3 regions of the Pseudomonas shiyinii genome follow, and region 1 is predicted to be linked to each of the others. Evidence: predicted binding sites of a transcription regulator. Region 1 holds the regulator's gene; each other region holds the start of a gene.
The links. The regulator sigma-54, encoded in region 1, starts transcription at its own class of promoters, with help from an activator protein. The targets are predictions, from matches to a motif close to ANTGGCATNNANNTTGCTNT.
Positions count from the first base shown of each region.

Region 2: a site for sigma-54 is predicted at 783-802, ahead of glnA (glutamate--ammonia ligase). Genes of this name have one in related genera too.
Region 3: a site for sigma-54 is predicted at 1,653-1,672, ahead of glnK (P-II family nitrogen regulator). Genes of this name have one in related genera too.

Region 1 covers NZ_CM161522.1:3,768,226-3,770,493, reverse strand. The annotation lists gene ptsN (PTS IIA-like nitrogen regulatory protein PtsN) at 1-80, opposite strand, end outside; gene hpf (ribosome hibernation-promoting factor, HPF/YfiA family) at 93-401, opposite strand; gene ACXHGZ_RS16985 (RNA polymerase factor sigma-54) at 479-1,972, opposite strand; gene lptB (LPS export ABC transporter ATP-binding protein) at 2,129-2,268, opposite strand, start outside.
Region 2 covers NZ_CM161522.1:4,384,500-4,386,767, forward strand. The annotation lists gene thiI (tRNA uracil 4-sulfurtransferase ThiI) at 1-450, opposite strand, end outside; gene glnA (glutamate--ammonia ligase) at 900-2,268, shown strand, end outside.
Region 3 covers NZ_CM161522.1:4,657,626-4,659,893, forward strand. The annotation lists gene ACXHGZ_RS21065 (ammonium transporter) at 1-1,112, opposite strand, end outside; gene glnK (P-II family nitrogen regulator) at 1,156-1,494, opposite strand; gene ACXHGZ_RS21075 (accessory factor UbiK family protein) at 1,861-2,124, shown strand.

The DNA of each region.
Region 1 (2,268 bases):
TCCAGGGCGCGCTTCTTACTGCCGCCCGGCACGTTCACGAGGGAACGGCCGGGGGTCAGGATGGTTTCAAGTCGGATCATGGATGAGAGGGATCAGCGGGCGGCTGCACCTTGCAGCAGGCTTTGCTGTTTTTCCTTGTGTTTTTTCAGTTGGCGGTCGAGCTTGTCAGCCAGGGCGTCGATCGCTGCATACATGTCTTGGTGTTCGGCGTTGGCAACCACTTCTCCGCCGGGAATCTGGAGCGTGGCCTCGACCTTCTGCTGCAGTTTCTCGACTTTCATGATCACCGTGACGTTGGTGATCTTGTCGAAATGTCCTTCCACCCGGGCGAGCTTCTCGAGTACGTACTCACGCAGTGGTTGGGTGACTTCTACATGCTGTCCACTGATGTTGACTTGCATACAGCTTCTCCTTTGTTGCCCGTGCATAAAGGGCAGGTATTGCACCTGCCACTGAAACGCTATGGCACAGCCAGGGGCTACATCAGTCGCTTGCGCTCGCTCGACGGTGCGATGCCGAGGGACTCGCGGTACTTGGCGACGGTGCGACGGGCTACCTGGATGCCTTGTGCCTCCAGTAAACCAGCGATCTTGCTGTCACTCAATGGCTTTTTCTGATTTTCCGCCGCAACCAGTTTCTTGATGATCGCGCGGATCGCCGTAGACGAGCATTCACCGCCTTCGGCGGTGCTCACATGGCTCGAGAAAAAGTATTTCAATTCATAGATACCACGCGGGGTATGCATGTATTTCTGCGTGGTGACCCGGGAAATGGTCGATTCGTGCATGCCCACCGCCTCGGCGATGTCGTGCAGCACCAATGGCTTCATCGCTTCGTCGCCCTGGTCGAGGAAGCCGCGTTGGTGCTCGACGATCTGGGTGGCGACCTTCATCAGCGTCTCGTTGCGGCTCTGCAGGCTCTTGATGAACCAGCGTGCCTCCTGCAACTGGTTGCGCATGAAGGTGTTGTCGGCGCTGGTGTCGGCGCGGCGGACGAAACCTGCGTACTGCGGGTTGACCCGCAGGCGCGGGATCGCTTCCTGGTTGAGCTCCACCAGCCAGCGGTCGTTGTCCTTGCGCACGATGACGTCGGGTACCACGTATTCCGGCTCGCTGGACTCGATCTGCGAGCCCGGGCGTGGGTTGAGGCTCTGTACCAGCTCGATGACCTGGCGCAGTTCATCTTCCTTGAGCTTCATGCGGCGCATCAGCTGGCTGTAGTCGCGGCTGCCGAGCAGGTCGATGAAGTCGCTGACCAGGCGCTGGGCTTCGGCCATCCATGGGGTGTCGGCCGGCAGCTGGCGCAGCTGCAGCAGCAGGCATTCGCCGAGGTTGCGGGCGCCGATGCCGGCAGGCTCGAACTGCTGGATGCGGTGCAGTACGGCTTCCACTTCATCCAGCTCGATATCCAGCTCCGGGTCGAAGCCTGCGCAGATTTCCTCGAGGCTGTCCTCCAGGTAGCCCTGGCCGTTGATGCTGTCGATCAGGGTCACGGCGATGAGCCGGTCGGTGTCGGACATCGGTGCCAGGTTCAACTGCCACAGCAGGTGGCTTTGCAGGCTCTCGCCGGTGGAGGTGCGGGTGGTGAAGTCCCACTCGTCGTCATCGCTGGCCGGCAGGCTGCTGGCGCTGGTCTGGTAGATGTCTTCCCAGGCCGTGTCGACGGGCAGTTCGTTGGGGATGCGTTCGTTCCATTCGCCTTCTTCCAGGGTTTCGGCGCTGGCCGTGCTTTCCTGGAAGCTGTTGTCCTGGGCTTCGGCGACCGGCTTGCTCTCGGCGTTGTCGGCCATGGGGTCGCTGTTGTCGAAGTCGTCGCCGTCTTCCTGACGTTCGAGCATCGGATTGGACTCCAGCGCTTCCTGAATTTCCTGTTGAAGGTCCAGGGTGGAGAGCTGGAGCAGACGGATGGCCTGTTGCAACTGCGGTGTCATCGTCAGTTGCTGGCCCATTTTTAGGACGAGCGATGGTTTCATGGCTGGGGCTTAATACCTTGTTCGCCGGCGCGCATGCGCCATCCACTACACGTAGGGCGCCGGGGCGCCAATTTTAAGCAAGTTATATGCCTGAAATTGTAGCGTTTGCCTAGAGCACTGCAACTTTTGCGGCAGTGCCCCAGGCAGACTCCGGGCTCAGAGTCGGAACTCGTGGCCCAGGTAGACCTCCTTGACCAGGTCATTGGCCAGGATGGTCTCGGCATCGCCTTCGGCGATCAGTTGTCCATCGTTGACGATGTAGGCAGTCTCGCAGATATCGAGCGTCTCGCGGACGT
Region 2 (2,268 bases), 620 kb from region 1:
GACTTCCGGGGCCTTGAGGTCGATGCCGGTGGCGCCGCACTGCTGGCGCAACTGGCTGCCGACATAGCGATCGACATCCATCGAGGTGAAGTCATGGTGCCCGCCCCGCTTGCAACGCACGGCGAAGCGCTTGCCGGCCAGCAGGTGGCCAAAATGGTGCTTGCACTTCTCGACGATATCGTCGAAGTCACCCAGCGGGTACTCCTCGACCTGCAGGAAGTGGGTGATACCCGGGGTGCAGGTCAGGCGCTCGATCATTTCGCGCTGGATCTTCTCGTCCTCGACGCGGGTGACCACCTCGAGATTGTCCCAGACACCATCGACCACGAGCTCCGGATCCAGGTCCTTGAGCACGACGCGGATGTTCTTGCCGAGCTGGCGGATGAAACGCTTGCGCACCGGCCGGCTCTTGATGGTGATCTCTGGGAAGACTTTGACGATAAGTTTCATTGGTTTAACAGCGCGCGCAGGGCCTGCCGAAAATGAGGGGCGCGAATTATAGCGGAAATAGCTCAAGGTTTGAGCAACTTTTGATCAGGACATGGATTTATGTTGCCTGTGCGGGCCTCATCGCGGGACAAGCCCGCTCCCACCGAGAGCCCGTTGTGCGCAATTCCCTGTAGGAGCGGGCTTGTCCCGCGATAGGGCGCACAGGATCACCATCGCACCACAATGGTGCACCACTTCAAAAAAACGCATCTTATGGGTGCATTTTCCAAGGTGCCCTTTAGGCAAAATGCCCGTCAACGCCCCCTTTTATCCCATCCTCGCCATTTTCGAGCACTGGCATGCAAATTGCTCTCTTGTGAGGCAGGTAAGCTTGGCCGACTATCCGCGCCCGGCGACACCCTTTTTCCAGGGCAGCGGCCCACCGCGCCCTAGACCATCCGGAGGACAACATGTCGAAGTCGGTTCAACTCATCAAAGATCATGACGTCAAGTGGATTGATCTGCGTTTCACGGACACCAAAGGCAAACAGCACCACGTCACCATGCCCGCTCGCGATGCGCTGGAAGACGACTTCTTCGAAGCCGGCAAGATGTTCGACGGCTCGTCGATCGAAGGCTGGAAAGGTATCGAAGCCTCCGACATGATCCTGATGCCGGACGACGCGTCCGCCGTCCTGGACCCGTTCACCGAAGAACCGACCCTGATCCTGGTCTGCGACGTGGTCGAGCCGTCCACCATGCAAGGCTACGACCGTGACCCACGCGCCATCGCCAAGCGCGCCGAGGAATACCTCAAGACCACCGGCATCGGCGACACCGTGTTCGTCGGCCCGGAGCCTGAGTTCTTCATCTTCGACCAGGTCAAGTTCAAGTCCGACATCTCGGGCTCCATGTTCAAGATCTACTCCGAACAGGGCTCCTGGATGACCGACCAGGACGTCGAAGGCGGCAACAAGGGCCACCGCCCTGCCGTCAAAGGCGGCTACTTCCCGGTTCCGCCGTGCGACCACGACCACGAAATCCGTACTGCCATGTGCAACGCCATGGAAGAAATGGGCCTGGTCATCGAAGTTCACCACCACGAAGTGGCCACCGCCGGCCAGAACGAAATCGGTGTGAAGTTCAACACCCTGGTCACCAAGGCTGACGAAGTCCAGACCCTGAAATACTGCGTGCACAACGTGGCTGACGCCTACGGCAAGACCGCCACCTTCATGCCCAAGCCGCTGTACGGCGACAACGGCTCGGGCATGCACGTCCACATGTCGATCTCCAAGGACGGCAAGAACACCTTCTCCGGCGAAGGCTATGCCGGCCTGTCCGATACCGCCCTGTACTTCATCGGCGGCATCATCAAGCACGGCAAGGCCCTGAACGGCTTCACCAACCCGGCCACCAACTCCTACAAGCGTCTGGTGCCTGGCTTCGAAGCCCCGGTCATGCTGGCCTACTCGGCCCGTAACCGTTCGGCCTCGATCCGTATCCCGTACGTTTCCAGCCCGAAAGCCCGCCGTATCGAAGCGCGCTTCCCGGACCCGGCTGCCAACCCGTACCTGTGCTTCGCCGCCCTGCTGATGGCCGGCCTGGACGGTATCCAGAACAAGATCCACCCAGGCGATGCCGCCGACAAGAACCTGTACGACCTGCCGCCTGAAGAGGCCAAGGAAATCCCGCAGGTCTGCGGCAGCCTGAAGGAAGCCCTGGAAGAGCTGGACAAGGGCCGTGCGTTCCTGACCAAGGGCGGCGTGTTCTCCGACGACTTCATCGATGCCTACATCGAGCTGAAGTCCGAAGAAGAGATCAAAGTCCGCACCTTCG
Region 3 (2,268 bases), 890 kb from region 1:
AATACGCCGGTGAGGATGGCACCGACGATGCCACCGACCCCGTGTACGCCGAAGGCATCCAGAGAGTCGTCGTAGCCGAGCTTGCGCTTGAGGCTGGTTGCGCAGAAATAGCAGATCACGCCCGAAGCCAGGCCAATCACCAGCGCACCCATCGGACCGACGGTACCAGCAGCCGGCGTGATGGCCACAAGGCCGGCGACCACACCCGAGGCGATGCCCAGGGCGCTGGGTTTACCGTGGCCGATCCATTCGGCGAACATCCAGCCCAGGGCCGCGGCGGCGGTGGCGATCTGGGTGACAAGCATGGCCATGCCGGCGGTGCCGTTGGCAGCGGCGGCGGAACCTGCGTTGAAACCGAACCAGCCGATCCACAGCATCGCGGCGCCCGTCAGGGTATAGCCCAGGTTGTGCGGGGCCATCGGCGTGGTCGGGTAGCCCTTGCGCTTGCCCAGCACCAGGCAGCAGACCAGGCCTGCGATACCAGCGTTGATGTGCACCACGGTGCCACCGGCGAAGTCCAGTACACCCCAGTCCCACATCAGTGCACCGTCACCGCTCCAGACCATATGGGCGATCGGTGCGTAGACCAAGGTGAACCACACGCCCATGAACACCAACATCGCAGAGAACTTCATGCGCTCGGCGAAAGCACCGACGATCAGCGCCGGGGTGATGATGGCGAAGGTCATCTGGAAGGTGATGAACACCGCTTCGGGGAACAGCGCGGCAGCCGAGGTCAGGCTCTGAGGCGTGACACCGCTGAGGAACGCCTTGGAAAAGCCGCCGATGAAGGAATTGAGGTTGACCACGCCTTTTTCCATACCGGAGGTATCGAATGCCAGGCTGTAGCCATAGATGACCCAGAGAATGCTCATCAGGCCGGTGATGGCGAAGCATTGCATCATCACCGACAGCACGTTCTTCGAGCGCACCATGCCGCCGTAGAACAGCGCCAGGCCCGGAATGGTCATGAACAGCACCAGCGCCGTGGCGGTGAGCATCCAGGCGGTGTCACCGGAGTTCAGCGCCGGGGCAGCTTCCTCTGCCAGGGCCAGGCCGGGCATTACGAGGGACAATAGGGCTCCTAGCCCTGCGATCTTGCGCAGAGTCATGTTGTTTTCTCCTGGGGCGTTGGGTTTGGTGAGGCTGTGTTGCTTAGATCGCGTCGGTATCGGTTTCGCCGGTACGGATGCGAATGGCCTGCTCCAGATTGACCACGAAGATCTTGCCGTCACCGATCTTGCCGGTGTTGGCTGCCTTGGTGATGGCTTCGATGACCCGGTCAAGATCCTTGTCGTCGATGGCGACGTCGATCTTCACCTTGGGCAGGAAATCGACCACGTACTCGGCACCGCGGTACAGCTCGGTATGGCCTTTCTGCCGACCGAAGCCTTTGACTTCGGTCACGGTGATGCCCTGCACGCCGATTTCCGACAGCGACTCGCGCACGTCGTCCAGCTTGAACGGCTTGATGATGGCAGTGACTAGCTTCATGAAACTTCTCCCGATTTGGTGGACTTGCCCCAGGAAAACAAACCCGTCTCAAGTCTAAGCGCAGCGCCTGGCTTTGTAACGCGCCGTCGGCGGCATCTGGCATCGCATGCGCGCTGCCTAGTTCAAGGAACTGCATCAGTGCATGGCTCGCAGAGGTCTTAGCAGAAACCTTGCCAGTTCGAACAAAGCCATAAAAAACAAATAGTTACTGTAAATTCGAATGCTTGGCCAATCGCCATCAGGCAAAAGGCGCACAATTCTGGTGCATGCTGGCCTGGCGTATTGCGCAAAACCTGTGCAGCGCGAGCCCCGCCGGGGCGCGTGTTACACTGCCCGCCTTCTCATTGATTCAGCGGACAGCCCAACATGCTCGCGCCAAAAGCCTTCCTCGACGCCCTGAGCGACCAGGCCTCCCGCCTGTTCAGCGGCGACACCGCCCAACCCCGCGCCGAACTGGAAAGCCAGTTCAAGGTCCTGATGCAAGGTGCCTTCAGCAAGCTGGACCTGGTCAGCCGGGACGAATTCGACAGCCAGATGGTCGTCCTGGCGCGCACCCGCGCCCGCCTGGAAGCGCTGGAGAAGCAACTGGCCGAGCTGGAGGCCCGGGTCGCGCCGCCTGCCCAGGAATGACAGCCGGAACCCTTGTGGGGGTTCATCCGCGAAGGGCCGCACAGCGGCCCAAACCTGACCTTGACCCGTTTCGCTGCAAAACCCCGACGCACTCTTTCGCGATTACCCTCCCCCAGGCGCTCTATGCTTGCCAAACCGCAGGAA